Regions from separate parts of the Morganella morganii genome, predicted to be linked through region 2. Evidence: predicted binding sites of a transcription regulator. Region 2 holds the regulator's gene; each other region holds the start of a gene.
The links. The regulator sigma-54, encoded in region 2, starts transcription at its own class of promoters, with help from an activator protein. The targets are predictions, from matches to a motif close to GTTGGCACANNTTTCGCTNT.
Positions count from the first base shown of each region.

Region 1: glnA (glutamate--ammonia ligase) is a predicted target of sigma-54. The motif match lies at 8,014-8,033, and genes of this name have one in related genera.
Region 3: norV (anaerobic nitric oxide reductase flavorubredoxin) is a predicted target of sigma-54. The motif match lies at 5,929-5,948, and genes of this name have one in related genera.

Region 1 is NZ_CP069157.1:3,683,661-3,694,410, reverse strand. Features, by position in the region: gene JL661_RS17635 (glycosyltransferase family 39 protein) at 1-1,097, opposite strand, end outside; gene yihI (Der GTPase-activating protein YihI) at 1,313-1,816, shown strand; gene JL661_RS17625 (SemiSWEET family transporter) at 2,058-2,336, shown strand; gene hemN (oxygen-independent coproporphyrinogen III oxidase) at 2,469-3,839, shown strand; gene glnG (nitrogen regulation protein NR(I)) at 3,836-5,290, opposite strand; gene glnL (nitrogen regulation protein NR(II)) at 5,309-6,358, opposite strand; gene glnA (glutamate--ammonia ligase) at 6,512-7,921, opposite strand; gene typA (ribosome-dependent GTPase TypA) at 8,483-10,303, shown strand; gene yihX (glucose-1-phosphatase) at 10,525-10,750, shown strand, end outside.
Region 2 is NZ_CP069157.1:649,366-660,115, reverse strand. Features, by position in the region: gene kdsD (arabinose-5-phosphate isomerase KdsD) at 1-170, shown strand, start outside; gene kdsC (3-deoxy-manno-octulosonate-8-phosphatase KdsC) at 180-743, shown strand; gene lptC (LPS export ABC transporter periplasmic protein LptC) at 784-1,365, shown strand; gene lptA (lipopolysaccharide ABC transporter substrate-binding protein LptA) at 1,346-1,882, shown strand; gene lptB (LPS export ABC transporter ATP-binding protein) at 1,889-2,614, shown strand; gene rpoN (RNA polymerase factor sigma-54) at 2,639-4,075, shown strand; gene hpf (ribosome hibernation promoting factor) at 4,099-4,386, shown strand; gene ptsN (PTS IIA-like nitrogen regulatory protein PtsN) at 4,506-4,973, shown strand; gene rapZ (RNase adapter RapZ) at 5,043-5,894, shown strand; gene npr (PTS phosphocarrier protein NPr) at 5,898-6,170, shown strand; gene rnk (nucleoside diphosphate kinase regulator) at 6,364-6,774, shown strand; gene JL661_RS18525 (hypothetical protein) at 6,898-7,023, shown strand; gene JL661_RS03005 (TonB-dependent siderophore receptor) at 7,215-9,332, shown strand; gene JL661_RS03000 (ABC transporter substrate-binding protein) at 9,334-10,431, shown strand; gene pmbA (metalloprotease PmbA) at 10,495-10,750, opposite strand, start outside.
Region 3 is NZ_CP069157.1:1,939,808-1,950,557, reverse strand. Features, by position in the region: gene JL661_RS09405 (FecCD family ABC transporter permease) at 1-194, opposite strand, end outside; gene JL661_RS09400 (ABC transporter substrate-binding protein) at 194-1,276, opposite strand; gene JL661_RS09395 (Crp/Fnr family transcriptional regulator) at 1,373-2,089, shown strand; gene JL661_RS09390 (TonB-dependent receptor family protein) at 2,138-4,177, opposite strand; gene norR (nitric oxide reductase transcriptional regulator NorR) at 4,287-5,810, opposite strand; gene norV (anaerobic nitric oxide reductase flavorubredoxin) at 5,990-7,504, shown strand; gene norW (NADH:flavorubredoxin reductase NorW) at 7,501-8,637, shown strand; gene ytfE (iron-sulfur cluster repair protein YtfE) at 8,676-9,338, shown strand; gene JL661_RS09365 (hypothetical protein) at 9,340-9,609, opposite strand; gene JL661_RS09360 (hypothetical protein) at 9,889-10,209, opposite strand.

The sequences.
Region 1 (10,750 bases), 780 kb from region 2:
GTAAAGGTTTTCATCCCGATATTTTTTTGCCCGGCGTCACGGATGTTGAATCCCATCACTGCGGCATAGCCTGTAATAACAATGACGGCAAACACTATCAGCCCGTTCATCACGTTTTTCAGCGGTTTTACCGGCGGTGTGACCACAGAGCAGATCAGTGCCGGAATACACAGCAGAACAAAAGGCTGCAGCCACTCGGTAATACGTCCGCCCTGATGGAAGGTGAACCAGACATAAATCACCGCGAGTGGTGCCAGAATCATAATATTGATAAGCCGTTTTGCCTGCTCTTCCGGCCAGCCGAAACGGCCGCCTTTCAGGCGGATAATGACGGCAATAATGATCAGCGGATAGAACACCGTAAACAGTGAACCGGTGGTTTTCAGGGTCAGGCCGGTTTTAATCTGTGAATCGACCCATTTAAAGGCGGCAAAATCATTATTCATCAGCCAGATAATATTCGGGACGACCAGTGCAAACCAGATGGCTATCGCAGCATAAAACCAGGGGGAACGGTAACTTTCCCGCGCTTTCGGCACAAACAGGGTGAAGAGAAAGACCATCCCGGTGAGTGCGAGCGTGGAATATTTCCCCATGGTTGCCAGCCCGGATGACAGTGCAAAGCCAATCCACCAGGCCGGGTTGTCATAAACGGCGCGGACAAAAAAGTACAGCATCCACGGCCAGAAGGTGACCAGGATATAGTTATCATTATAAGGGATTAAATCGAAATTAATGATCCCCGACAGATTCAGTGACAACAGTGCCAGCCAGGCGAAATCAGAACGCTGTGTGAGGCGGTGTGTCAGATACCACACCCCGCACATACCAATACCGATGCCGGTAAAATGAATGAAGTACCAGTAAAAATCGGCAGCAATCAGGTCAGGGAAGGCGATGACCGGGTACATCAGCATACCGACCAGCCACGGATTTTTCGGTGCACCCCATTCACCGGTTTTGCCCCAGTTCAGGGCTTCCACGGCATCGTAGGGCACCGTCGGATCCAATCCGTAGCTGACAATAATCCAGAGCGTGACATAAGCAGCGACCCAAAACCAGACAGGGCGGTGCGACGTTTGTTGTGAAAAGTGCATAATTCTATATCTTGGTTAAAATAATGGCTGTGTTCATTATTCACCCGGAGGCGAAATGATAGATCGTTTTGACGGAAATCAGGGTAAACTAGCCGCCAGCGAATCATTGTCATGGCTGCGGGCAGCCCGGAAGCCATGAATATAGTTTTGTACTGTTCATTTACGTGGTAAATGTTAACACAAATTAATCAGTTATTTTTAAGCGAGTAAGGTATATGGCCGCTATTTCAAAAAAACCAGCCCGGTCACGGACACCAAAGAAAAGCCGTGAGGAGCTCAACGCGGAAGGCCGTGAACGCAAACGGCAGAAAAAACACCGCGGTAATCCGTCCGGTGCCCGTCAGCAGGATGATGCCCGCAAGACCGGCCGTGGTGCGGAGAATGCGGTTGCTGATCCGCGTATCGGCAGTAAAAAACCGGTTCCGCTGTTTGCGGAAGGTAAAACCTCCGTCAAACCGGCGGTAAAAAAACCGGCTGAGCCGGTCAAAGCCAGACTGTCTCCTGAAGAGGAACTGGCAAAACTCGAGAATGACGAGCGTCTCGATGCACTGTTGCTGCGCTTGGAGAACAACGAAACCCTGACCGCAGAAGAAAACACCTACGTTGATACCATGCTGGAACGTATCGACGCGCTGATGGAAAAACTCGGTATTTCTCTTGATGAAGATGATGATGAAGAGAAAACCGACGACATCATGCAACTGCTGAAAGGGCGCTGATCCTCAGTTATTTTACTGAAACCGGCGGTACTGCATCAAAACCGGCGTAACGGGCGACTGTTATGCCGGTTTTCTTATTTTAAGCCTACGTGTTTGCCGTGTTATCTGCCTTAACAGAGGATTAAACAGCGCCGTGCGGCGGTTTTTCTGTGACAGTTATGGCAGATATCTTACTGAGAATAATAAATAATTCTGAAGAGTAATACGGGATTATGCTGATGCTGTTCACCGGGAGAAACCAATGAGTGATACAAAACGTCCGCCGCACGATCACAGCCGCTTTATCCGCTGCCTCGGCTGGGTGGCAACCTTTACGGCATTTTGTATGTATGTCTCCTATATTCCACAGATTATGGATAATCTGGCGGGACATAAAACGTCACCGCTGCAGCCGCTGGCTGCCGCATTTAACTGTACACTTTGGGTGATTTACGGCCTTAAAGTGAAAGATCTGCCGGTTGCGGTCGCCAATGCCCCCGGTGTCCTGTTCGGGCTGGCGGCGATGCTGACTGCATTATAGTGATCCGTCTGATTATCCGTCTGTGGCACGATCATATTAATCGGGCGGCAGATCCGATAAACTGTGCGGCACACAAAACCGTCAGAGAACGGAAATACATTAATTCTGCAATGGTGAGGCAAAGGGGAGAGCATGTCTGACGCGATCATCTGGGATCTGGCATTGATCCGGAAATATAACTATTCCGGTCCGCGATACACTTCGTATCCGACCGCACTGGAATTTAATCAGCAGTACAGTGACAGTGATTTTATCGCCTCAGCAAACCGTTATCCGGAGCGCCCGCTGTCGTTATATGTGCATATCCCGTTCTGCCATAAATTATGTTACTTCTGCGGCTGTAATAAATTAGTCACCCGTCAGAAGCATAAGGCGGATGAATACCTGGCCGTGCTGGAGAAAGAAATCGCCGCCCGTGCCCCGTTGTTTGCCGGACGCGAAGTGCATCAGATGCACTGGGGCGGCGGTACGCCGACCTATCTCGATAAAGCACAGATCAGCCGTCTGACCGGTATGCTGCGTCAGCATTTCCGCTTTGCGCCGGATGCCGAGCTTTCCATTGAAATCGACCCGCGTGAAATAGAATTGGACGTTATCGACCATCTGCGGGCGGAAGGATTTAACCGCCTGAGCATGGGGGTGCAGGATTTCAACAAAGAAGTGCAGCGCTTGGTCAACCGCGAGCAGGATGAAGCGACGATTTTTGCGCTGGTGGAGCGTGCCCGTGCAACCGGGTTTGAATCCGTCAGTATCGACCTGATATACGGGCTGCCGAAACAGACGCCGGAAAGTTTTACTTTTACCCTGAAACGGGTGGCGGAACTGTCACCGGATCGCCTGAGTGTCTTTAACTATGCCCATCTGCCGGACCTGTTTGCCGCCCAGCGGAAAATCAAAGATGAAGACCTGCCTTCCGCAGAGCAGAAACTGACAATTTTACAGCAGACGATTGAAAACCTGACCGGCAGCGGTTATCAGTTTATCGGGATGGATCACTTCGCCAAACCGGATGATGAGCTGGCGGTCGCACAGAATAACGGCATCCTGCACCGTAATTTCCAGGGGTACACCACTCATGAGGAGTGCGATTTGCTGGGCTTTGGTGTCTCTGCGATCAGCATGCTGGGTGATCACTATGCCCAGAACCAGAAAGACCTGAAAACCTGGTATGCACAGGTGGAAGAGCGCGGCAACGGGTTGTGCCGCGGTCTGGTGCTGACTGAGGAAGATTGCCTGCGCCGCGATGTGATTAAGGCGCTGATCTGCAACTTCCGGCTGGATTATCCGCAGATTGAAAAGCAGTATAACCTGGATTTTAAAACCCATTTCGCCGAAGATTTGCAATTATTGCAGCCGATGGCGGATGACGGGCTGGTTGAGATCCGCGACGATGCTCTGGTGGTCACACCGCGCGGACGGCTGCTTATCCGTAATATCTGTATGTGTTTTGATACCTATCTGCGCAACCAGATGCGTCAGCGTCAGTTCTCCCGCGTGATTTAATCTGTTTCCGGGGTTGAGGCAGTGTCATCAATCCCGGCTTCTTTCAGTTTCCGCGTCAGTGTATTGCGTCCCCAGCCCAGCAGGCGGGCCGCGTCCTGTTTGTGTCCGTTGCTGTAATTCAGTGCGCACTGCAGCAGGGTACGTTCAAACAGCGGCAGAGCATCCGCCAGCAGATCGGTTTTCCCGGCCCGTAACTGTGCATCCGCCCACTGCGCCAGTTGCTGATCCCAGTTTCCGGCTGCCGGATTATGGCTGTGCTCACTGCGGATGTGTTCTCCGGCGGCAGTCATGGTCAGGTCGGCAGGCAGATCCTGCGGCAGCACTTCCTGGGTGGCGGACATCACGGTCAGCCAGCGGCAGACGTTTTCCAACTGACGGACGTTGCCGGACCACGGCAACTGCATCAGCAGTGCTTCGGTATCCGGATGCAGGCTTTTCGCTTCTGTTCCCAGCTCTTTTGCGGTTTTCTGCAGAAAATGGCGTGTCAGACGCGGAATGTCCCCCGGCCGTTCCCGCAGCGGCGGCAGCTGCATGCGGATCACATTCAGGCGGTGGAACAGGTCTTCACGGAATTTACCTTCCGCCACCAGCCGCTCCAGATCCTGATGGGTGGCGGCAATAATCCTCACATCCACTTTCACCGGTGCGTAACCGCCGACGCGGTAAAACTGGCCTTCCGCCAGCACACGCAGCAGCCGTGTCTGAATATCGAGCGGCATATCGCCGATTTCATCAAGAAACAGCGAGCCGCCGTCCGCCTGCTCAAAACGCCCCCGGCGCACCTGTGATGCCCCGGTAAATGCCCCTTTTTCATGGCCGAAGAGTTCCGATTCAATCAAATCTTTCGGGATCGCCGCCATATTGAGAGCAATAAACGGTGCATCCGCCCGCGGGCTGTGATGGTGCAGGGCGTGAGCCACCAGCTCCTTCCCGGTCCCGGATTCGCCGTTAATCAGCACACTGATGGAGGAACGGGATAACCGGCCTATCACCCGGTATACCTCCTGCATGGCAGCGGATTCACCGATAATGCCGGACACCGGATCGGCGGCCGCTTCCTGCCGTACCGGCAGATGCTGCTCGCGGTAATGTTCCAGGGCGCGGGCCACCAGTGTGACCGCATCATCTATATCAAACGGTTTCGGCAGATAATCAAACGCGCCCTGCTGGTAAGCATTCACTGCGGCATCCAGGTCGGAATGGGCGGTCATAATAATCACCGGCAGTAACGGGTTATGCTGTTTGACCGCCGCCAGCAGAGACAGGCCGTCCATGCCCGGCATCCGGATATCGGAGATCAGCACGTCCGGCTGTCCGCTGTTCAGGGCCGCAAGGGCATTTTCAGCACTGTCAAAACAGACACAGGCATAACCGGCGCTGCTCAGTGCGCGCTCAAGCACCCAGCGGATCGCGCTGTCATCATCAACGACCCAGATTTTTCCCGGCTGCATATGACCTCCTCAACAGGCTTACTGACGGATTGGCAGATAAAGTGAAAATAAGGTGTGACCCGGCCAGCTGCTGAACTCAATTTTGCCGTTATGCTGATCGATAAGATTGCGGGCAATGGATAAACCCAGCCCGGAGCCGCCTTCGCGGCCGCTGACCATCGGGTAGAACAGGGTATCCAGGATATGCGGCGGAATACCCGGGCCGTTGTCCTCAATATCAATCCTGGCGGCCAGCCGGTAGCGTTCACCGTGCAGCATTACCTGGAATGCGGTGCGGGTGCGCAGAATAATGGTGCCGCCTGCGGAATGCAGGGCTTCCAGGGCATTGCGCATAATATTGAGGATAACCTGCTCGATCTGGTCGGGATAATGCGACAACTCCGGCAAACTGGGATCGTAGTCTTTAACCAGCGTGATATTGTCCGGTTTTTCCAGATTGATGAGCTGAAAAACGCGCTCCGCCACATGGTGAATGCTCTGCATACTTTTCTGCCCCGGATGCTGAGGGCCGAGAAGGCGATCAACCAGCGCCCGCAGGCGATCGGCCTGTTCGATAATCACCTGTGTGTATTCCTGCAGTGCCGGGTCCGGCAGCGCGCGGGATAACAGCTGTGCGGCACCGCGTAACCCGCCGAGCGGATTTTTGATTTCGTGCGCCAGTCCGCGCACCAGATCACGGGCGGCGGCCTGCTGCGCCTGCTGTAATTGTTCCTGAGTAATGCGCCGGTGACTGTCCAGCGGTGTCAGTTCCAGCAGAATAAAATCGCCGGATACCGGCTGGGCACTCAGCGAAAGAGCGTGCATTTGGTTATTTACCACCAGGGTCACATCGTTGTCAGTAAAGCTGTGGCCTTCTGCCAGTGTGGCCTGCAATGTGGCGGTATCGAGGGAAAGGTAGCTGTATAAAATAGGGAGCGGTGTGCCGGTGAGTTTACGGGCACTCTGGGCGAATAACTGCATGGCCGACTGATTGGCGTAACGGATAATCAAATCATTATCCAGCAGCAGGACACAGTTGATCAGTGAATCAAGGAGCTGCTCTGCCTGCGGTTTGTTATCCGGGTTCATATTATCCACCTCTTTGCACCAATTTGGTGCATTGTAGCGTATTTACCCCGCAGGAGAAAAGGACCCGCCCAACGGCGGGTCAAGTGCTTCACGGCAACAAAATAAACCGGAACCTGTCACTCTGAGTGCCGCCAAACGGCGGCACTATCAGAATCACACGCTGTAATACATATCAAACTCAACCGGATGCGGCGTCATATTCAGGCGCTGAACATCAGCACGCAGCAGGTCGATATAGGTGTTAATCGCATCTTCGGTAAACACACCGCCGCGTACCAGGAACTCATGATCCGCTGCCAGCGCATCCAGTGCATCGCCCAGAGACGGTGCAACTGTCGGGATTTCTTTCGCTTCTTCCGGCGGCAGGTCATACAGGTTTTTATCCATGGCATCGCCCGGATGAATTTTATTGATGATGCCGTCCAGACCGGCCATCAGCTGTGCGGCAAAGGCCAGATACGGGTTAGCAGCCGGGTCCGGGAAGCGGACTTCAATACGGCGGGCTTTCGCGCTGGACACAATCGGAATACGGATTGAGGCCGAACGGTTACGTGCAGAGTAAGCCAGCATGACCGGTGCTTCGTAGCCCGGCACCAGACGTTTGTAAGAGTTGGTGGTCGGGTTGGTAAAGGCGTTCAGGGCACGGGCGTGTTTGATGATCCCGCCGATGTAATAGAGCGCCATTTCTGACAGACCGGCATATTTATCCCCGGAGAACAGGTTAACGCCGTCTTTTGACAGAGACATATGGCAGTGCATACCGGAACCGTTATCGCCGACCAGCGGTTTTGGCATAAAGGTCGCGGTTTTGCCGTAGCGGTGCGCCACATTCTGCACCACATATTTGTACATCTGGGTTTCGTCCGCTTTCAGCGTCATGGTATTGAAACGGGTAGCGATTTCGTTCTGGCCGGCAGTACCGACTTCGTGGTGATGTGCTTCCACGACCAGACCCATCTCTTCCATGACCAGACACATTTCAGAACGCAGATCCTGTGAGGAATCGACCGGCGGCAGCGGGAAGTAGCCGCCTTTCACGCGCGGACGGTGGCCTTTGTTACCTTCCGGATAGACAGTACCGGTGTTCCAGGCAGCTTCAATATCATTGATATGATAGTAAGCACCGGAGATATCGGCACCGAAACGGATGTCATCAAACAGGAAAAACTCAGGTTCAGGCCCGAACAGGACGGTATCCGCAATACCGCTGGTGCGCAGGAAATCTTCAGCACGTTTTGCGATAGAGCGCGGGTCGCGGTCATAACCCTGCATGGTGTTCGGCTCTAACACATCACAGCGCAGAACCAGTGTCGGGACTTCAAAGAACGGGTCGATCAGGGCGGATTCCGCAATCGGCATCAGTACCATGTCAGATTCGTTGATGCCTTTCCAGCCGGCCATTGAGGAACCGTCAAACATTTTTCCGTCTTCGAAGAAATCTTCATCTACCTGATGAGCAGGGATCGACACATGCTGTTCCTTGCCTTTGGTATCGGTAAAGCGTAAGTCCACGAATTTAACGTTGTACTCTTCCATCATGGTCAATACATGTTCAACAGACATATTCAGATCTCCTGGTTTGGGATGTTCCGTCAATCCTCTGGTGGTCACCCGGAGGGACACTGATTGCGGTTCTCACATTGCTTGATAAATATAAAGCGAAAAGCGTGCCAACTTTTTTAAAAGAGGGTAAACCGCGTTACTGCTGCGGGTTACTCAGATAAGGATAGCGGAAACGGAGTGAATTGCACCATATTGGTGCATTTTTGATTCGGCTTGCAGATCCGGGATGCACTATTATGGTGCAATGAAATCAGTGCACCGTTTCCCGGCCACAAACGCAAAAAAAGTATCTCTTTTATCCTGAATAGGTTTATGATATGCCCCTCTGAATTCGTCGCTGAGCGTGGTATGCGCCGCTGATTTTGTAAAAAAATGGCAGGATGAATTTTATCTCCATGTTTTATAATCATTTATTTTTTAAGTGAGATGTATCACACTTCTTTCACTTGCCTCAGAGAACGTGTAAAATACCACCAAACATCTACACCATAGATGGGCGTTGTTGAAAAGAATGCTATCTGTGACGTAATTCCCATCCATTAACGAAAACGGTACAAGTCTTTGTCTATCGAGAAATTAAGAAATATTGCCATCATCGCTCACGTTGACCATGGCAAGACCACGCTGGTCGATAAATTATTACAGCAGTCCGGTACGTTTGATGAGCGTTCAAAACCGGAAGAGCGTGTAATGGACTCCGGCGATCTGGAAAGAGAGCGCGGCATTACTATTCTTGCAAAAAATACCGCGATTACGTGGAACGACTATCACATCAACATCGTTGACACCCCGGGGCACGCCGATTTCGGTGGTGAAGTAGAACGTGTGATGTCCATGGTTGACAGCGTACTGCTGCTGGTAGATGCGATGGACGGTCCTATGCCGCAGACCCGCTTTGTAACGCAGAAAGCGTTTGCAAACGGTCTGAAACCAATCGTCGTTATCAACAAAATTGACCGTCCGGGCGCACGTCCTGACTGGGTTATCGACCAAGTGTTTGACCTGTTTGACAACCTCGGCGCAACTGACGAGCAGCTCGACTTCCCTATCATTTATGCATCTGCGCTGAATGGTATTGCGGGCACCGATTATAACGATATGGCGGATGATATGACTCCGCTGTACGAAGCTATTGTTAAGTATGTTGAGCCGCCTCAGGTTGACCTCGACGGCCCGTTCCAGATGCAGATCTCCCAGCTCGATTACAACAACTATTTAGGTGTTATCGGGATTGGCCGCATCAAGCGCGGTAAAGTCAAACCAAACCAGCAGGTTACTGTTATCGATGCGGAAGGTAAAACCCGTAACGGTAAAATCGGTAAGGTTCTCGGACATTTAGGTCTGGACCGTATCGAAACGGAAGTTGCTGAAGCCGGTGATATCATCGCGCTGACCGGTCTGGGTGAACTGAATATCTCAGATACTATCTGTGACACCAACTGTGTTGAAGCATTAAAACCACTGGCCGTTGATGAACCGACCGTCAGCATGTATTTCTGCGTTAACACCTCACCATTCTGCGGTAAAGAAGGGAAATATGTGACTTCCCGTCAGATCCTTGACCGTCTGAAGAAAGAGCTGGTTCACAACGTGGCACTGCGCGTTGAAGAAACTGAAGACCCGGATGCATTCCGTGTATCAGGCCGTGGTGAGCTGCACTTATCTGTTCTGATCGAAAACATGCGCCGTGAAGGTTTTGAGCTGGCGGTATCCCGTCCGCGCGTTATCTTCCGCGATATCGACGGCCGTAAACAGGAGCCGTTCGAGCAGGTGACTCTGGATATTGAAGAACAGCACCAGGGTGACGTGATGATGGCACTGGGTGAGCGTAAAGGCGAACTGCGTGACATGATGCCGGATGGCAAAGGCCGCGTACGTCTGGATTACAGCATCCCGAGCCGTGGTCTGATTGGTTTCCGTACTGAATTCATGACCATGACTTCCGGTACCGGTTTACTGTATGCCACATTCAGTCACTATGATGATGTTAAACAGGGTGAAATCGGCCGCCGTCAGAACGGTGTGATGATTTCCAACGGTCAGGGTAAAGCAGTTGCATACGCACTGTACAGCCTGCAGGATCGCGGTAAGCTGTTTGTCGGTCACGGTACTGAAGTGTATGAAGGCCAGCTGATCGGTATTCACTCACGTTCAAACGACCTGACAGTTAACTGCCTGACCGGTAAGAAACTGACCAACATGCGTGCATCCGGTACTGATGAAGCGACCACACTGACGCCGTTTATCGAGAAAACCCTGGAACAGGCGTTAGAATTTATCGATGACGACGAATTAGTGGAAGTAACGCCGAAGTCTATCCGTCTGCGTAAACGCCACCTGACTGAAAACGACCGCAAACGCGCACACCGCAGCAAAGATTAATCTCTGCCGGTTGTTTTGATTCATGCCACTCAGGGCGCCTCCGGGCGCCCTGAGCTTTTTCTGCGTGCTGATTACATACCGGTCACAGGCTGATAACCGCACTGAAATACGGGCGGGATCGCACTCCCGGATATTTTTTCTCACCGAAAATGGTTTTCACTCTGTTCAGGAAGGGACTCTGCGGGTAGAGTAAAAATAATTCATCAACCCGGAGGGATGGTATGCTTTATATTTTTGACATGGGTAATGTCATTATTGATATTGATTTTAAACGTGTTTTATCAGTCTGGAGTAATCTGAGCGGCAAGCCGCTGTCCGAACTGAGTAGTGATTTTATTCACGGTGAAACCTTTAAACAGCATGAATGCGGCAAAATTTCCGATGTTGAATTTGCTGAAGCTATTAATGACCAGCTGGATATGTCGCTGAGTTTTGATGAGTTTGCCG
Region 2 (10,750 bases):
TTGCCGATGTGATGACCCCGGGCGGGATCCGCATCAAAGCCAATACCCTGGCGGTTGAGGCACTGAATTTAATGCAGTCCCGTCATATCACCTCTTTATTAGTCACAGAAGGTGATAAACTGCTCGGCGTACTGCATATGCATGATCTGCTCCAGGCCGGAGTGGTGTAAGGACTGACGATGACACAAATTACCACTATTGACACCTGCTATGGCCCGATAGCGCAAACAGTTATGGAAAAAGCCGCTAAAATACGGCTTCTTATCTGTGATGTGGACGGCGTGATGTCTGACGGCCTGATTTATCAGGGCAACAGCGGTGAAGAACTGAAAGCATTTAATGTCCGTGACGGCTACGGTATCCACTGCCTGCTGACCTCCGGAGTGGAGGTGGCGATAATTACCGGTCGTAAAGCCAAATTACTGGAAGATCGTGCCAATACACTCGGAATTACACATCTTTACCAGGGACAGAGCGATAAGCTTTTGGCGTATCGCGAACTATTAGATAAACTGGTACTTCGCCCCGGCGAAGTCGCCTATATCGGCGATGACCTGATTGACTGGCCGGTCATGGCAGAGGTCGGTTTATCCGCCGCAGTGGCGGATGCCCACCCGTTATTGTTACCCAAAGCGGATTATGTTACACAGATTGCAGGCGGCCGCGGGGCTGTCCGCGAATTGTGCGATCTGATTCTGCTGGCACAAAATAAGCTGGATGCGGCCAGAGGCCTGTCCGTCTGAAGAGAATTTCATTGGTTATAATGGCTTTATCAGGGATCTCATGAGTAAATTTAAGCTTTGGCTGATCATTATTCTGGCGCTTATCGCCCTCGGTCTGCTCGGCTGGAACCTGTCGGTCACCCGTTCAGGTGACACCGACGGTAAGATTGTGGAAGACGGTACGCCGACGTATAAAACCCAAACGTCCTCAACCCTGGCTTACGAGCCGACAGGGCTGCTGGCGTACCGGCTGAATGCGGATGATGTGCAGAACTTTGCTCAGGAAAAAATAACCTGGTTTACTAATCCGGTGCTGACCACCTACGACCCTGATAAAACCGCCACCTGGACGATTCGTGCAAAGCGGGCCAAATTAACCAATGACAGAATGTTATATTTATACGGTGATGTGCAGGTTGACAGCCTGACCACCGATACACAGCTCAGGCAGATCACCACGGATAACGCCGAAGTCAATCTGACAACCCAGGATGTGAGTTCTGACGATAAAGTCACCATCACGGGAACAGGACTGCGTTCCGTCGGATTGCAGATGCGGGGTAATTTACGCAATCGTAATGCGGAACTGATCAAAGATGTACAGACTTACTATGAGATCCCAAATGAAAGCAAACATCCTTAATACTCTGATTGCAACAGCAATTCTGGCCGTCAGTGTCCCTGCTTTGGCGTTAAAAGAAGATACACAGCAGCCGGTGACGGTAACATCATTAAAACAAGCCCTTGATTTAGAAAAAAATATCACCACATTTACTGACAATGTCGTGGTAAAACAGGGAACAATTGATGTCCGCGCTGACAAAGTGGTGGTCACCCGTCCGGGCGGCGATTCCAATAAAATGGTGATCGAAGCATTCGGTAATCCGGTGACCTTCTACCAGATGCAGGATAACGGTAAGCCAATCAAAGGACGCGGCAGCAAACTGCGTTACGAAATGGCCAATGAACTGGTCACGCTGACCGGTAATGCCTACCTGGAACAGCTGGACAGCAATATCACCGGTGACAAGATTACCTACGTGGTGCCGACACAGCAGATGCAGGCATTCAGTGACAAAGGCAAACAGGTGACTACCGTACTGCTGCCGTCACAACTTCAGGAAAAAGGCCCGGCGGCAACCGGCCAGAAAGGTAAGTAACGATTTATGGCAAAATTAACTGCAAGCAAATTAGCCAAAGCCTACAAAGGGCGCAAAGTCGTCGAAGATGTGACGCTTGAAGTCAGCTCCGGCGAAATCGTCGGGCTGCTCGGCCCGAACGGTGCCGGGAAAACCACGACCTTCTATATGGTCGTGGGTATTGTTCCCCGTGATGCCGGTGCGATAAGCATCGATGATGAAGATATCTCCCTGCTGCCGCTGCATGAACGTGCCCGCAAAGGGATTGGCTATCTGCCTCAGGAAGCCTCTATTTTCCGTCGTCTGACGGTATGGCAGAACCTGATGGCGGTGCTTGAAATCCGCAAAGATCTGAACAATGATGAACGCCGGGAGCGGGCGGAAGAGCTGATGGAAGAGTTCCATATCAGCCATCTGCGCGATAACCTGGGGCAATCACTGTCCGGGGGTGAACGCCGCCGTGTGGAAATTGCCCGCGCGCTGGCCGCCAACCCGAAATTCATCCTGCTGGATGAACCGTTTGCCGGTGTTGACCCGATTTCTGTTATTGATATTAAAAAGATTATTCAGCACCTCCGTGATTACGGGCTCGGCGTCCTGATCACTGACCACAACGTCCGCGAAACACTGGATGTCTGTGAACGGGCTTATATTGTCAGCCAGGGCCATATGATTGCCCACGGCAGCCCGGAATCCATTCTGAATAATGAGCAGGTTAAACGTGTTTATTTAGGCGAAGGTTTCCGCCTGTAATGCCGTAAGGAGCCCGTGTCCGTAATGAAGCAGAGTCTGCAGCTTAAACTCAGCCAGCAACTGGCGATGACGCCACAACTTCAGCAGGCTATCCGTTTGTTGCAGCTTTCCACGCTTGAACTCCAGCAGGAGATCCGCGAGGCGCTGGAATCTAACCCGTTGCTGGAACTTGATGATAACCATCAGGAAATTGACACGCCGGCTGAATCTGAACCACAGAAAGAGCTGGACAGCGCCGAGGCTCTCGAACAGACCGCCATGCCGGATGATCTGCCGCTGGATGCACAGTGGGAAGAAATCTACACCGCCGGTACACCGTCCGGCACCGGCAATGATTACGGCGACGATGAACTGCCGCTCTATCAGGGTGAAACCACCGAAACCTTACAGGATTATCTGATCTGGCAGGCCCGCCTGACCCCCTTTACCGAAACCGATGCCGCAATTGCCTTCTCAATCATCGATGCGATTGATGAAACCGGCTATCTGACCGTTTCTGTCGATGATATCCGCCTGAGTATCGGTGACGATGAAGTCACCACCGAAGATGTGGAAGCCGTACTCAAGCGCATCCAGCGTTTTGATCCGGTGGGTGTGGGCGCCCGCGACCTGCGGGAGTGTCTGATGGTGCAGCTGAAAATTCTGCCGCCGGAAACCCCGAGCCTGAAAGAAGCCCTTGCTATCGCTGATCAGCATCTGGCATTGTTGGGGAACCGGGATTTCCGGACCCTGGGCCGGGTGACCAAACTGAAAGAAGAGGCACTGAAATCCGCTATTGATCTGATCCAGTCGCTGGAACCGCGTCCGGGCCTGGTAGTCAACACCGGAGAATCAGAGTATGTTATTCCTGACGTCCTCGTGAAAAAACACGGCGAACGCTGGGTAGTGGAACTCAATTCCGACAGCATTCCCCGTCTGCGGGTCAATAATCACTATGCCGCAATGGGTTCGCGGGCCCGCAGTGAGAGTGACAGTCAGTTTATCCGCAACAATTTGCAGGAAGCAAAGTGGCTCATTAAAAGTCTGGAAAGCCGGAACGATACTCTGCTCAGAGTCGCGACCTGTATTGTGGAAGAGCAGCAGGCGTTCTTTGAACAGGGCGAAGAATATATGAAGCCCATGGTGCTGGCAGATATCGCACTGCGGGTTGAGATGCATGAATCAACCATTTCCCGGGTGACAACACAGAAATTTCTGCACAGTCCGCGGGGGATCTTTGAACTGAAGTACTTTTTCTCCAGCCACGTCAGTACTGACAGCGGGGGCGAGGCGTCCTCCACAGCCATCCGTGCACTGGTGAAAAAACTGGTTGCCGCCGAGAATCCGGCGAAACCGCTCAGCGACAGCAAACTGACCGATATGCTTGCCGAACAGGGCATTCAGGTCGCCAGACGTACTGTCGCGAAATATCGTGAGTCGTTATCCATCCCGCCCTCAAATCAGCGTAAACAGCTGATTTGATACACATTGAGAAGGAAGACACTATGGAATTACAAATTACCGGCCACAACGTTGAAATTACAGACGCATTACGTGAGACTGTGACAGCCAAGTGTAAGAAACTGGAGCAGTTTTTCGATAAAATTAACAGCGTTCAGGTGATCCTGCGGATTGAAAAGGTGAGTAAAATTGCGGAGGCAACGGCTCAGGTAAACGGTGCGGATCTTCACGCCTCAGCGGAAAAAGAGGATATGTACGCGGCAATTGATGAGATGGCAGAAAAACTCGGCCGTCAGTTGTCCAAACACAAAGAAAAACTGAGAAACCGGTAAATTTTCTGCACCCGGGTGCATGACTGAATTAACAGTCTGAATTTTCTCAGGAAAAAGCAGTGCTCTGATCCCGGTTACCATGGTGGTTGCCGGGATTCTGATCCTAAGTGAACAATGAAATGAATAACGAAGCAAATTTGTCCCTGAGCGATGTACTGAGTATCAGCTGTACACGCAATAATATTCACTGTACCAGTAAGAAGCGCGCGCTGGAGATTATCAGTGAACTGGCTGCCACCGCGCTGGCGCTGCCGGAAAACACGCTGTTTGAGGCACTCCTTACACGGGAAAAAGTCGGGACAACCGGTATCGGTGGCGGGATTGCCATCCCCCACGGAAAACTGGACAAAAGCGAGGCGCAAACCGCCTGCGGCGTATTTTTACACCTGGAGCAACCTATCGCGTTTGATGCGATTGATAATCAGAATGTGGACATTCTGTTTGCGTTATTTGTTCCGTCTGATCAGTGTCAGACGCATTTACACACACTGTCGTTAGTGGCCAAAAAACTGGCTGACAAAGCGCTCTGCCGCCGGTTGCGTCAGGCGCAAAGCGATGAAGAGCTGTACAGTATCATCACTGAGTGATGATAACCGGCTGACGACAACGGATAATGGCGTATTGCCATTGAAAGAGAAACGATAGGGAGTCCCCTCATGGTGCTGATGATTGTCAGCGGCCGCTCTGGTTCGGGTAAATCTGTTGCCCTGCGGGCGCTGGAAGATATGGGTTTCTACTGCGTTGATAACCTGCCGGTCACTCTTCTGCCGGAGCTTGCCGCTACCCTGGCAACACGCGATACCTCTGCCGCAGTAAGTATTGACGTCCGCAATATGCCGGAGTCTCCGGAGGTGTTTGAGGAAGCCCTGACCAGATTACCGGACAGTTTCTCACCCCAGCTGCTGTTCCTGGATGCGGATCGCAATACGCTGATCCGCCGTTACAGTGATACCCGCCGTCTGCATCCCCTTTCCAGTAAAAATCTCTCGCTGGAAAGCGCTATTGATGAGGAAAGCGATCTGCTGGAGCCGCTGCGCTCCCGTGCGGATCTGATTATCGATACCTCTGAAATGTCAGTGCATGAACTGGCAGAAATGCTGAGAACCCGTCTGCTCGGCAAACGCGAACGCGAGCTGACCATGGTATTCGAATCGTTCGGGTTTAAACACGGCATTCCGATTGATGCGGATTATGTGTTTGATGTCCGCTTCCTGCCGAACCCGCACTGGGATCCGAAACTGCGTCCGATGACCGGTCTGGATAAACCGGTGGCGGCGTTCCTCGACCGCCATACGGAAGTACATAACTTTATTTACCAGACCCGCAGTTATCTGGAACTGTGGCTGCCGATGCTGGAAACCAACAACCGCAGCTACCTGACCGTCGCTATCGGCTGTACCGGCGGGAAACACCGTTCTGTCTATGTGGCGGAGCAACTGGCGGATTACTTCCGCTCACGCGGGAAAAACGTGCAGTCGCGCCACCGGACACTGGAAAAGCGGAAATAATCCATGACTATCCGTTGTCAGGTTGAAATCAAAAACCGGCTGGGGCTGCATGCCCGGCCGGCCATGAAACTGTTTGAACTGATCCAGACCTTCCGGTCAACGGTGGTATTCCGTAATAAGCAAAATGAAGAAGCCCGGGCAGACAGTGTGCTCGCCATGCTGATGCTGGATTCCGAACAGGGCAGTTTTATTGAAGTGGAAGCAACAGGACCTGATGAAAATTCTGCCATTGAGGCAATTATTTCCCTTTTTGATTCAGGTTTTGATGAAGATTAGTTATACTAACCGAAATATTTTACTTAAAGAAAACTGATACGCTGTTTCGTTCACGCAGCCCGGCGGTTCGTGATCCTGATCTCTTTCCTTTCGGGGGAGAACAGCCTACTATCAGATTAATTATCAAATGAGCACCCCCCTCCTTCTGGTGTGGGGGGTGTTCTTTTGTATTGGAAATGATTTGGAGTGTGGTATGAAAAAGCCCAATATAATTATTAATGAACTGGACGCGGAGCGTCTGGATATGCTGCTGGAACAGCCGGCTTATGCTGACAGTCCGGTTGCCGAAGCCCTGAATGAAGAGTTGGATCGCGCGGAAATCCTGCCGCCGGCAGAAATGCCAGCCACGGTCGTGACGATGAACAGCCGCATCCGCTTTGAAGATTTATCGAGCGGGAAAGAGAGTATCCGTACCCTGGTGTACCCGGCTTCACTGAAAGACAGTGCTGAACAGCTGTCTGTGATGGCACCACTGGGAGCTGCGTTACTCGGGCTTTCTGTCGGTGATGAGATCTCATGGGAACTGCCGAACGGTGAAGCAACGCGCGTAAAAGTATCAGAAATTATCTATCAGCCTGAAGCTGCCGGTGAGTTACACCGTTAATCCGCTTTAAGCCGGTTCTGCGTCCGTTTCAGGCAATCTGCGGGCGCAGCTTCCTCAGGGGTTCCTTTCTTCACACCTTTATTGCATGATGTTTCTCTCTTTATTTCCTGAAGGAAACTGATCATGGCTGCCTATTCTTTGACATCTTTGTTTGGTATGAGCGGAGCTCCGGGCGGATTTCCGGTCATTCTGGGTTTTGAACAGCAGCTGTTATTACTGTGGCGGGGCTTTATGCTGCTGGCAGTCTGAATATCATCCGTACAACACAATTCAATAACGCAAGTTAATCATGCCGCAGCGGCTTCTTCCGCTGCGGCATTTTTATTTCCGCCTCGCCCTTCACGGATGATTATCACAAAAATTATTGCGCATAGTAATCATTATCAATATCATTCCGTTTTTATTTTGGCTGTTTATTCTTCTGATATTGAGACTCACACATGAAATCTGCTGCGCATTTACGCAGACCGCATTGCTGTTCTCGGTTTGTGCTGACATTCCCCTTTATCTTTATTCCTGTTTTTCATGCGGTTGCCGCCGATGATACTCTGGTTGTCACTGCCGCCCCGCAAGACCGCGAAGGGAGTTACAGCGGGGATAATGTCTATTCCACTCTGAAAACACTGACCCCGCGTAATGAAACGCCGCAATCCATCAGTATTGTCACGCCGCAGTTGATCCGTGACTTTAATGTCACTTCAGTGGATGACGCAGTGAAGTTTGTCAGCGGTGTAACTCAGGGCAACACGCTGGGCGGCATTGAGGACGGGTTTGTCAAACGCGGCTTCGGCTCCAATACGGACGGCTCTGTGTTTATCGACGGGGTACGCAGCAACCAGGGGCTGGCGATGGATGCCACTACTGAACGTGTTGATGTTCTGAAAGGCTCTTCTTCCCTGCTTTACGGTATTCTGAATCCGGGCGGCGTGATAAACCTGATCTCCAAAAAACCACAGTATCAGTGGCAGGGACGCATCAGCGGACGGACAAACAGCAACGGCGGCGGTACCGGTACGATTGATGTGACCGGCCCTCTCGGCAATGGCGTGGCAGTCCGGCTGATAGCAGAACGCCGCCATGAAGATTACTGGCGCAATTTCGGGGAAGATCAGCACACGTTGCTGGCGCCTTCCCTGAGCTGGCTCGGTGACAGCGCCTCGTTCAATGTGGCTTATACCGAAAATAAATTCGATGTGCCTTACGATCGCGGAACCGCTTTTATCGGCGGCAGCCCGATCCGTATTCCTTATAATGAACGGATAGATGACAACGCTAATCACGCATACGGGAAAAATAAACGTCTGACCGCAGAATACCGGCAGGAATTTGACGGCATCTGGGAAACCGGAATTAAGTATGCGTGGATGCAGCGCCGCTACGACAGTAATGAGGTCCGCGCGACGGCTATCAACCCGGAGACCGGAATTGTTACCCGCCGTGCTGATGCCAACCGTGGCTTTAATCATCAAACCACCTATATCGGCTGGGATATCAGCGGTACACCGGAACTCGCCGGTATGCGGCATGACATCACGCTCGGGGCTGATTACGAAAAGAACGAAACCTACAAAGCCTGGTCCTTCCGCGGCAAGCCGTCAAAACAATTCAATATGTACCATCCGGTATACGGCGAATCACCGGTCACCACAGATAAAACCGCCGATGACGCAAAAAGCAACCTGCGCGCCACGGTGTACAGCAGTTCACTCTATGCCAAAGACAGTATCCATCTGAATGACCAGTGGATTGTCGTGCTCGGAGGCCGTCTGCAGCGCTATACGCAAAATGGCAGCAGCGGATGGATAAACCATCAGACAACACTCAATGACAGCGGTTCTGAATTTGTTCCGCAGGCCGGGGTCGTCTACAAACTCACACCGGAACTGGCACTTTACAGCAGTTACAGCCAATCCTTCACCCCTTCCGCACAGGTGGATGATGACGGCAATGTGGCCTCCACTGAAAAAGGTCAGACATACGAACTGGGTGCAAAATGGCAGACAACACCAACGATGCTGACGACCTTTGCCCTTTACCGTATTGATGAAAAAGACATGTCCATCTTTATGAACGGCCTGAACCGGAATATCCCGAAATCCCGCTCGGAAGGTGCGGAACTGGAAATTAACGGCGAATTTGCGCCGGGATGGCAGATAGCGGCAAACTACAGCCTCAACAGAACGCAGATTAAAGAAGATAATCTGAAACCCCAGAATGTCGGTAACCAGCTGGTCAATGCCCCGCGCAATATGGGCAGCCTGTATCTGACGCATACCCTGACTGTACCGGGCTTACCGGGTGAACTGCGCTTCGGCGGCGGCGGACGCTATGTCGGCAAACGTGCCGGTGATCCGGAAAACAGTTTTTACCTGCCGGCGTATACCGTCACAGATGCTTTCGCCGCGTGGAACGGGACTGTCAGCGGACATGAGACCCAACTGAAACTGAATGTGAACAATCTGCTGAACAGGGAATACTATGCGTCCAGCGCGGGAAACCTGCGTGTCATCGCCGGAGAGCCGCGCACCCTGTTCCTGAATGCCTCAGTGGACTTCTGATATGAAACATCTCTTTTCCGGGCTGCTGCTGATGGCATTTTCGCTGCTGTGCGGGGCAAAAACCGTTACGGACAGTCTCGGGCGGACAGTCACGGTTCCGGATGATCCGCAGCGGATAGTACTCGGTGAAAGCAGGATGCTCTATACCCTGGCACTGATCGAAACCGGTAATCCGGCGGCGCGTGTCGTCGGGTGGCCGGCTGATTTACAGCGACTCGATTCGCAGACATGGGGAAAATATGCGGCTGCATTTCCGGCGATCAGGGATATTACCATTGTCGGGAACGATAATTTTTCACAGCTTAATATTGAGAAAATCATCGCCCTGCAACCGGATCTGATTATTATGCCGGTGTATGCCAAAACCCGTCCTGATGAAACGCAGTTTGCACACCAGACCGCAGCCGCCGGTATTCCGGTGATTTACCTGGATTTCAGGGTGGATCCGTTGCGGAATACAGTTCCGTCACTGAAAACACTGGGCGAAGTCCTGAACCGGCAGGAAAAAACTGCCGCTTTTATTGCGTTTTATCAGCAGCATATGGATGTGATCCGCAACCGTCTGGCTATGCACAATCCGCATCGCCCCAAAGTTTTGCTGCAGTTACATCTCGGGAAAAAAGCAGAATGCTGCACGACTGCAGCTTCCGGAAATCTGGCCGATTTACTGGCCTTTTCCGGCGGGGATAACATTGCAGCAGGGAAGTTCAGTGGTGTTTTCGGACGGCTCAGCCCGGAGCAGGTATTGTCGGATAATCCGGAATATTATCTGGTGACCGGCAGCGGCGGAAGGGATAACCGGGGGCAGTTACAACTGGGGCCGGATCTCCGCCCTGACACCGCCCGGCAAAGCCTGCAGGAACAATTACAGAAAGATCCGGTGATTGCCGCACTGCCTGCTGTCCGGGAAGGACGGACCGCCGCACTCTGGCATCATGTTTATCTCAGCCCGTGGCATCTGCTGGCAGCGGAGTTTTTCGCGCGGGAACTGCACCCGGATCTCTTTTCTGATGTTGATCCGCAGAAGACACTGGATGAAATGAACCGGCGGTTCCTGTCTGTACCGGAAACTGGGACTTACTGGCTGTTTTCGCGATAATCGCTGCTGTTTTCTGCATTTTCACTCCCGGAGGCGGACACTCCGGCTCCGGGAGTGACACACTTACTGCCCCGCAATACTCATTTCCGGCAGCCAGACTGAGCCGCACTGAATGTTGCTGCGGGTTTCAATATCGTCGCCGGTGGCGATAATGCTGGCCCACATGTCTTTCAGGTTTCCGGCAATGGTGATTTCACTGACCGGATACTGAATCTCGCCGTTTTCCACCCAGAAACCGGATGCGCCGCGGGAGTAATCACCGGTAATACCGCTGACACCCTGTCCCATCAGTTCGGTAACCACCAGACCGGTGCCCATT
Region 3 (10,750 bases), 1.3 Mb from region 2:
AGACGGACATATAACACCACATTTTCAGCGGTGCGGCTGTATTCTGCAGACGGGCTGCGTCCGGTCAGGGTATCCGCCAGAATTTGCAGAACCGTTGTCACAGAGACCGCATAGCGCCCAGCACACAGCGCGAGCACGATGGTCAGTAATAGCAGGGCGGATAACAGGCACCATTGCAGACGGGATTTTCGCATCACGGCCGCCCCATCAGTGTCAGATAATCACGGCCTTCCCGGTTCAGATCGAGTTGTAAAATACGGTCTGTTTCTTCATCGGTTAGAGAATAGCCGTACAGTTGCAGATAGCGTTTGCGGATCTCTTCCCGCAGCGGAAATGCCGCACTTTCCGGATGAAAAATCTGAGCCAGCCACTGCCAGTAAAGCGGCGTTTCCTGATTTGGCGCATCCCAGATAAAGCCGCCGATCGGCAGTTTATAGACCCGTTTATTCTTTACCGCGGTCACATCACTGAGCATCGGATTGTTATAAATATCAGCGGGTGCCAGTCCGGCCTCAAAATTGCCCAGCAGGATAATGTCCGGATCCCACACCAGAATCTGCTCGATATTCAGGGTGCGCGGCCCGGTCAGGTCACGGTTGAGGCTGACACCCCCGGCGAGTGCAAAATCCGCATTGTTATGAGACGTGGATCCGAAAGTCTGGATACTCTGTTTAAAATGAGAGAGATAGAGCACACGCGGTTGTTTGTCTTCCGGAATCGCAGCAACACTGTTTTCCAGTTGATTGATCACCTGTTTGCGCCAGGCAATCAGCCCGTCCGTTTTGGTTTCTTTGCCGAGGGTTTTCCCCATCAGGGTCAGCCACTCCTGTGTATAGGCTTCTTTGCCGTAATCCAGTGTGGCAACGGTCAGACCGGCATTGCGCATCGGCGTGATAATGTCATCGCCCCGGTGTCCCCATTGCCAGACCAGATCCGGGTTAACCGAGAGCAGGGCTTCAATATTCGGTGCGAAATCATTCCCCACCACATCACTGCGTACAGAGAGCACATCCGGAAACATCACACTGAGCATGCCGTCGCGGGCAGCGACACCGGCAAAGGGATGCATCCCGGCGAGCCGTTTGCTGCTCTCATCAACACTGACCAGCATGGAGGCGGCAGGAATCGGGATCACCACAATCCGCTGTGCCGGAGCGGCGAGTTCAATATTCTGCTGTGACATATCGGTAAAATGCACGGCACCTTTTGCGGCATAAGCTGCTGTTGTGCAGGTAAAAAACAGTACCGGCAATAATGTAAATCTATTACTAATCATAAGGTTATTCGCCTTTTATTTTATGATTAAATTGATAATGCGATTGGTTATCATTTATAATTGCATTTATTCTGGCCGCACTGAGAGGAAAACCCTATGACATTTGTCAAAAAGACCCTTGCCCCCGCACAGCAAATGGCGATCCTCCGGTCGTGCCCGTTATTTCAGGCGGCAGAGGATGATGATCTGACGCTGGTACTGGCAGACAGCACACATCGTCAGTTTGCGGCGGGGGAATTGATCAGTCGTGAAGGAGAGACCGTAAAAGCCTGTCCGCTGATGATCAGCGGGCAGATTGATGTTTTCCGTCACACCTGGTCGGGTGAGGAAAAAGTATTCGGTATGTTTACCGCCGGTGAGCTGGTGGCGATTGCTGCTGTCTTTATGCCGCACAATCGCTTCCCGATGAGCCTGCGGGCGAGAACAGACAGCAGTGCGCTGATGCTGGATAAACAGGCGATTTTACGGCTGTGTCATGCCTGTCCGGCAATTATGGCGCAGTTACTGGCGCGGTTCAGCCTGAAGCTGTATGAGAATATTAACCATATCGACTGGCTGACCTCCAGCTCCGCAGAGCAGCGGCTGGCAGCTTATCTGCTGGATCTGAAACGGTGCCAGCAATCGGATTGTGTGGTGCTGCCGTTATCGCGCGGGCAGTTAGCCGCAAAACTGGGTGTTCGTTATGAAACTCTCAGCCGCCTGTTTTCCGGCTGGCGGCAGAAAGCGTTTATCGGAATTGATAAAGACGCGGTGCGGATCACCAATGAATCCTATCTGGCGGAACTGGCTATCCCGGCGCAGCGCCCGTTCTGAATAAATAAAAAAATCCCCGCCGGGCGGGGATTTCTTATATCAGTAAGATCAGAAATTATAGGTGATACCGCCGTTGACACTGAATCCCATCCCCGGGAACAGAGTGCTGTCTTTGCCGGTGACTGAGCGGTTCGCTACAGAGGTGGTCGCATAGTGTTCGTTGGTCAGGTTATCCATTGACATATAGAGCGACCAGTTATCCGCAGGCTGATAAGTGCCTCTCAGCCCGAGCACCGCATAGTGTTTGCGCTTCTGAATATTGAGATGGTTTTCGTGATCGACGGCCATGTCGGTCGGTGCCCAGTGAATATTCGGGCCGAAACGCCAGTCGCCGATCCGGTACAGCACTTCCGCCGAGACAATATTACGCGGGATTCCGGCGATATAATTGCCGTTATATTCACCGCCCATAAAACGGAAATCATTCCACGTCCAGGCCAGCTTATATTCCACATCTCCGGGACCCGCCGGGATCACGCCGTTAATTCCTGCTTCCAGCCCCTGATGACGGGTTTTGGCGGCATAATTAAAGACGCCGGTGATATTTCCCTCTGAATCATAAGTTGTGATGTATTCATCTTTGATAAAGCTGCGGTAGAGCGCCACATTCCATTTCAGCTGTTCGGTAATATCACCGTCACCGCCGATTTCAAACGTCACGCCTTTCTGCGGATCCAGTTTTGTCAGGCGGCCGTCAGAGGAATTAATGATTTCATGGAAGGTCGCGGGCTCCTGACTGGCGCTGACGTTGGCAAACCAGCGCTGATTATCAGCCGGACGCCAGATCACCCCGGCTTTAGGGGTCCAGAAGGTCCAGTTCTGATCCAGTGAAACGGAACTGTTGCGCTTTTCCGTATCACGCCGCGCATGAGTGGCTTTGAGATCCAGATTCAGGGTCAGACCCGGTGTCAGATGAATACCGGCACCGGCGGAGGCATAAATATTGTCTGCTTTGCCGTCAAACTTGCCGATCGGTGTTTTGTCCATCTTTGTGCCGCGCCGGTTCTGCATCAGATCGGTTTCCAGGCTCATATGATCAGCCGCCAGTGCTGCCCGCCAGGAGACCGGCTCGGTTTCCATCTGCCAGCCCAGCTGCATACCTTCACTGTGGCTCTGACTGAAACGGTAATAGGCAGGGGTGGTGAAATTATCGTGGGTACGGATATACCAGACACCGGCACTGATGCGCTGATTATCGATCTGCCAGTCCGAACGGTTGGCGGCACGGAACTGCTCCACATTGCGGTGCGGATCCCGCAGCCAGACCATCGGGTAAACCTCTGTCGGATCACTGTCGAGCACGGCTTCAGAGACCGGCCCGGCGACATCAAAGCGCAGATCGGTCCAGTTGAGGGAGGTGCGGTTCTCAAAATTATCACCGGTATAGCCAAAGTTACCGCGCACGGTTTTGCGCTGTGATGAGGAGTGTTTACGGTAGCCGTCGAAATGGTCATAAGTGAAATTGATGCGTCCGTCGAAACGGCCGTCATCCGATACGCCGCCGAATGCCGTCTGTAAACCTTCGCGGCCGTAAGAACCGTATTCATAGCGCAGGCGTCCGCCTTCATCGCGGCCGGTATAGGAAATCAGATCCAGCTCACCGCCCAGACTGTTACTCTGCGGGTTCAGGCTGTTGGCGCCGCGCCGGACACTGATCATCCGCGCATCCCTCATTTCCAGGGTGCTGATATGAAAACTGCCGTCCGCATCGGTGACCGGCAGCCCGTCCTGCATCAGCAGAATGCCGCGTGCCAGCGGGGCACTCTGCACACCGGAGCCGCGGATATTCAGCCGGGGCTGATCAATACCGCCGAAGAAATTCTGCACCAGCACGCCGGGCTGATAATCCAGTGCATCATGCAGCGTCGCCAGCCGGGTATCCTTTTCAACCATAATCAGGTTGGTGCCGCCCGCGACATTCTCCAGTTTTTCTTTTTCCTGTGCGGCATCCGGTGCGAGACGGCTTTGTTTTGCAGCGGTGACAATAAGGGTGTCCGGTGCGGGTTCCGCTGCCGCAGCGGAGACACCGGCAGTAAGTGAGAGCGCGAGGCAGTGTGTCAGCCTGCGGCGGGTGATTTTGTTCTGCATTATCCCTGACCTCATAAATGTAATGGTTATCATTTTCATTTGAGGTCATAACATAGTGCAGAAAATGCGGCTTACCCTATGACATTTGTCAAAAAGTCCCGTCCGGGGATTATTTCAGCCCCAGACGTTTTGCCAGACGGTGCAGATTTCCGGCATCAATCCCGAGACGGCGGGCCGCCGCTGCCCAGCTGCCGTCACTGCGGGTAAGTGCCGTGCGGATAAGTTCCGTCTGAAAGGCATCGGTGGCCGTGCGCAGATCCTGATCGGCCTCTGCAGGATGTGTTTCCGGGCTGACAACCGGTTCAGGGATTTCTTCCGGCGAGAAGTGATGAGGCTGTAACAGCAGCTCTTCACTGTTACCGGTGGCACGCGCCAGCACAATGGCGCGGTGCACGGCATGTTCAAGCTCCCGCACATTACCCGGCCAGTGATAGTGCAGCAGCGCCAGGCGTAACGCGGGGCTTATTACCACCTGCGGCAAACCAAACGTCTGACGGTAGCGTTCGCAGAAATAGCCGGTCAGCAGCAGGATGTCTTCATGGCGTTCCCGCAGCGGCGGCACCTGTAACGGGAAAATGCTGAGCCGGTGGAACAGGTCAGCCCGGAAACGGCCTGCGGCAACTTCTGCCCGCAGATCCCGGTTGGTGGCAGCCAGCACGCGGACATTCACCCGCAGCGGCCTGTCATCACCGATCCGCTGGATATCACCATACTGTAAGACCCGCAGCAGCTTGGCCTGTAACGCCGGTGACAGCTCACCAATCTCATCCAGAAACAGGGTACCGTTATCCGCCATTTCAAATTTCCCGCTGCGGTTACTGATAGCACCGGTAAATGCGCCTTTGACATGCCCGAATAGTTCACTTTCCGCAACGGTTTCCGGCAGTGCCGCACAGTTAAGATACACCAGCGGGTGATCACGGCGGGCGGATAATTCGTGAATGGACTGCACCACCAGCTCTTTACCGGTACCGGTTTCGCCGCTGACCAGCACATTCATATCAGCACCGGCCACAATGGCTATCTCTTTCTTTAACTGCATCATGCAGGGTGAAAGGCCGATAATATCGGTTTGTCCGCCGGATTGCCCTGCCGCCAGCCCGGCGGAGGCGCTGAATGCCAGTTGCTGGTTCTCGAGCTGACCGATAAGCAGGGCGTTATTAAGTGCTCCGGCGGCCAGAGCGGCAATCAGGCGTAATTCTTCATCACTGAATGTATCAAACTGGTCCGGTGCAAGGCTGTCGAGTGTCAGCGCACCGATAAGGTTTTGCCCGGCAAACAGCGGCAGACCGGCGCAGGCGTGCACTTTCAGATGGACATGATCCGGGATCAGACCATCATAAGGGTCAGGCAACTGACTGTCTGCGGGAAAACGGACGACATCCCCGGCACGGGCGATGGCTTCCAGTCTGGGATGCGCATCCAGCCGGAAGCGGCGGCCGAGAACATCCGGCGACAGCCCGTCAATCGCCAGCGGAATAAACTGATGTGATTCATAACGCAGCAGCGCGGCTGCATCACAATTAAGTACCCGGCGCAGCGTGGAGACCAGACGCTGAAAGCGATCCTGATGACCGATATCCCGCTGTAAGGCAATAGCAATGCCGGTAAGTACATCAACTGAAAATCCCATGCGTTCCTCCGCTGTCATTATGACAGTACAATGTCATAATGACAGTTAATTGCATAGTCATTTTGACACTTATTTTTTGTCCTGAAATTTAAAATCTTTATAAAACAACAAAGTAAAAGTTGGCACGCAAATTGATTATCTCTCTGTAACGAAGCATAAAAACAGAAGGTAACTATCAAATGGCTATTCATGTAAAAAATAATGTGCATTGGGTCGGACAGCGTGACTGGGAAGTCCGCGATTTCCACGGAACAGAATACAAAACCCTGCTCGGCAGCAGCTATAACAGCTATCTGATCCGCGAAGAGAAAAATGTCCTGATTGATACAGTTGATCACAAATTCAGCCGCGAGTTTGTGCAGCATCTGCAGACACAAATCGACCTGAACGATATTGATTACATTGTGATTAACCATGCGGAAGAAGATCACGCCGGGGCATTAACCGAACTGATGGCGGCGATCCCGGACACGCCAATCTACTGTACTGAAAATGCCATTGATTCTATTAACGGACATCATCATCACCCGGAATGGCATTTTAATGTGGTGAAAACCGGGGATACCCTGGATATCGGTAACGGCAAACAGCTGATTTTTGTCGAAACCCCGATGCTGCACTGGCCGGACAGTATGATGACCTATCTGACCGGAGATGCCATTCTGTTCAGTAATGATGCCTTTGGTCAGCACTATTGCGACGAGCGCCTGTTTAACGATGAGGTGGATCAGACTGAGCTGTTTGAGCAGTGCCAGCGTTACTATGCCAACATCCTGACGCCGTTCAGCCGTCTGGTGACCCCGAAAATTACTGAAATCCTCGGTTTCGGGCTGCCGGTGGATATGATCGCGACCTCACACGGCGTGGTCTGGCGCGATAATCCGACTCAAATCGTGGAGTGGTATCTGAAATGGGCGGCGGATTATCAGGAAGATCGTATCACGATTTTCTATGACACCATGTCGAACAACACCCGCATGATGGCCGATGCAATCGCACAGGGGATCAATGAAGCGGACCCGGATGTGGCGGTGAAAATCTTTAACGTCGCCCGCAGCGATAAGAATGACATCATCACCAGTGTGTTCCGTTCAAAAGGAGCGCTGGTGGGCTCATCCACTATGAATAATGTCATGATGCCGAAAATTGCCGGCATGCTGGAGGAATTAACCGGTCTGCGGTTCCGCAATAAAAAAGCAGCGGCTTTCGGCAGCTACGGCTGGAACGGCGGAGCGGTTGACCGTGTGCAGACCCGGCTGATGGATGCCGGTTTTGAAACCACGATGTCACTGAAAGCAAAATGGCGTCCTGATCTGAATACCCTTGAAGAGTGCCGCCAATACGGACGTGACCTGGCGCGGCAGTGGGCGACCGGGGTATTACCGGCGGTCAGCAGACCGGCAGCTGCGGCACCAAAAGCGATCACGCCGCAACCGGTGGCCGCCCCGGCAGCCGCTGTTAATGATACCGGAAAAGCAAAATCATGTGACAGTGTCACCAATGTATCATCTCAGGACTTGGGGCCGTGCATGCAGTGCGGTGTGTGCCAGTGGGTTTATGATCCTGAGAAAGGCGAGCCGGTGCAGGGCGTGGAGCCGGGAACACCGTGGTCCTGTGTACCGGATAATTTCCTGTGCCCGGAATGCTCTCTCGGTAAAGATGTATTTGATGTCCTGGCGACGGAGGCCGCATGAGTGCAGGTATTGTGATTATCGGCGGGGGCTTTGCTGCCCGCCAGCTGGTGAAAAATATCCGTAAAACCGATACACAGGTGCTGCTGACGGTGATTGCGGCAGACAGTATCGATGAATATAACAAACCGGATTTAAGCCATGTGATAAGTCTGAATCAGCGTGCTGATGATCTTATCCGGCAGTCAGCACAGGAATTTGCACAGCAATATAATGTGGCGCTGTTCCCGCATACCCGGATCAGCGGCATTGATGCACAACAGCATCTTATCAGCGGTGAGCAGCAGCAATGGCACTATGACAAACTGGTGCTGGCGACCGGGGCAACACCGGGCCGTCCGCCGGTGCCCGGCAATGAACTGATGCTGACACTTAACAGCCGCGAGGATTTTCAGCGGCACGAAACACGGCTGCGTAATGCACAGCGGGTACTGATCCTTGGCAGCGGCCTGATCGGCACAGAATTGGCAATGGATTTCTGCCGGGCCGGGAAAACCGTTACCCTGGCGGATATGGCGGCCAGTATTTTGTCCTCACTGATGCCCGCTGAACTCAGCAGCCGTCTGCGGCATAACCTGTCCGCATCCGGTGTGCGGGTGCTGACCGGTACACAGTTACAGTCACTGAAGAAAACAGAAAATGATATAGAGGCGTTGTTTGATCATGATTGTGTGACCCGCGCGGATGTGGTGATTGCCGCCACCGGACTGAAACCGGATACCTCGCTGGCTGAGCTGGCCGGTCTGACTGTCCGGCGCGGTATTGTGACAAACAGTTCATTACAGACATCCGATCCGGATATTTATGCCCTCGGCGATTGCGCGGAAATTGACGGTAAAGTGATGCAGTATCTGCAGCCGATTATGCTCAGCGCGGTCTGTCTGGCAAAAAATCTGACCGGCGGAGAGGGAAAACTGACACTGCCGCCAATGCTTATCAGGGTGAAAACACCGGATCTGCCGGTACAGCTCGCCGGGGATTTTCATCATCCTGATCTGCGGTGGAGTATTGATATCAGCCGCAACGGTATGACGGCCAAAGGCCATGACAGCGCCGGAAATCTGCACGCTTTTGCGGTAACGGAAGACAAACTCAGTGATGCTTTTACGCTGCTGCGTCAGCTGCCGCAGCACTGATTTATCATGGTTTATGACTGAATTTTGAGGTAATAAAAATGACATTACGTGAAAAAACCCTGGGCGAACTGGCGCTGTCTGTGAATGGTGCATCGGCACTTTTCCGCCGTTATGATCTGGATTTCTGCTGCGGCGGAAAACGGACACTGGCAAAAGCGGCAGAGAAAAAATCCCTGAATATCGATGAAATTGAACAGGCATTACTCGCCCTGAAAGATGAGGCACCGGCGCAGGACTGGCGGAAAGCCCCGCTGAGCGACATTATCGCCTTTATTATTACCCGTTATCACGATCGCCACCGCGCACAATTACCGGAACTGATTTTACAGGCGGAAAAAGTGGAGCGGGTGCATGCCGCCAAAGCCAGTGTCCCGAAAGGGCTGACCCGGCAACTGACGGCACTGCATGAAGAGCTGACCTCGCATATGATGAAAGAGGAACAAGTGCTGTTTCCGATGATCTGCAACGGCATGGGACCGCAGGCGGCAGGGCCGGTACAGGTTATGGAAGCAGAGCATGATGATGCGGGGGATATTGTGGAGGTGATTAAATTTATCACCAATAATGTCACAGCACCGGAAGAAGCCTGCACAACCTGGCGGGTACTGTATAACGGTATCAATACCTTCATTGATGATTTAATGGAACACATCAGCCTGGAGAATAACTTACTGTTTCCGCGCGCTCTGGCCGGGGAATAGTTCAGCTGCTGATATCATGACGGAACAGCGGGATATATTGCCCGCCTTGCTGTTCCGTCAGCTGTTTTTCTTCCTCACTCCAGCCGTAGTTAATAGCATGGCTGACCGCTCCGGAGTCGCGGGTGGTGATAATCAGTGAGGCTGCCGGTGCTGCAGTGTATGCAGAGAGTACCCGGATAAGTATATTCAGTTCATCACGGGTAAAAGTAACCTGTGATGCAGGTACGGTGGTTTGCAAACGCTGCAGTAACATTGTCAGAGAATGATTCATTCGTGCGGTGTCCCTTTACCGGTATCATTAATATTACTTAATTTACATACGACGTTATCATATGACAGATAAGAGTACTACCGGCTGAATCTGAGAGTGGTCACGATGAGGGCGGGAATAAGATTCTTCTTTATCACAAATAAGAAAATCAAACACCCGTGGGTGTTTGATTTAAATGAGGCATATTGTTTATTATTTTTTATAATACGGGATAAATGTTATTTTTAATAAATCCGTTATTTGACTTCTATATTTGCTGTGTAGTATATCTTTGCCTAATCAGCGATAGCTTATGGTGACAATATGTTTTTCTGAATCAGATAAAACCGGAGTGATATTTACTTCACCAATGTTATCCGGTATTAATGTACCGTTAGGTTTATTATCCGCCTGAATACTGCTGTTATATTTGGCGGTTTCACCGGAACGGTAACATTCGGCATTGACGTTATTGCCGGATACCTGATAGGTGCAGGGGGCTTCTGTCAGTGACCCGTAGAAATTGATGACGCCGCCTTGCTGACCCTGCAATGATGCGCTGTGTGTAACAAAAGATAATGCAATACCTGCAACTAAAACTAAACGGTTTAACATAGACATATTTTTACTCTCTGTATTCGATATTAACTGAAAGTGTCCCGTTTTAATATTATGAGAAAAGTATCAGTTAATAACATCACAAATGATAGTTAACGGTTAATGATAATATATGATCGCTACGTCTTACTTTATAGTTTGAATGTTACATCAGTATTATTAAACAGACCCATAACAAATAGCCTGTCGCAACAAAAACAAGGGCTGTTATTTCTGTTCTTTTTATTTAGGATTTGTTTATTAAGTGTAGTTTATAATGCGGACATTAAAACAAAAACACTTTACTCAGTATCTATATCCTGTCCGCCCCGTTACGGGGCTTTTTTTATCCGAAATACATTCCTGTTTAAATTTGATCAATATAAACGGGAATGTCAGTTGCTGTGATTATTGAGGAAAACTCATCAAAAAACGGAGCGAATATTAGCATCAAAAATCGGGATGGGCAAAATTAAGAATAAACTGAATGACATCACCTAAGTTTATGTTTATTGGTTTTTTTATGACCAGAATCCCGGGAAACAAAATAAAATCCCCGGGATTA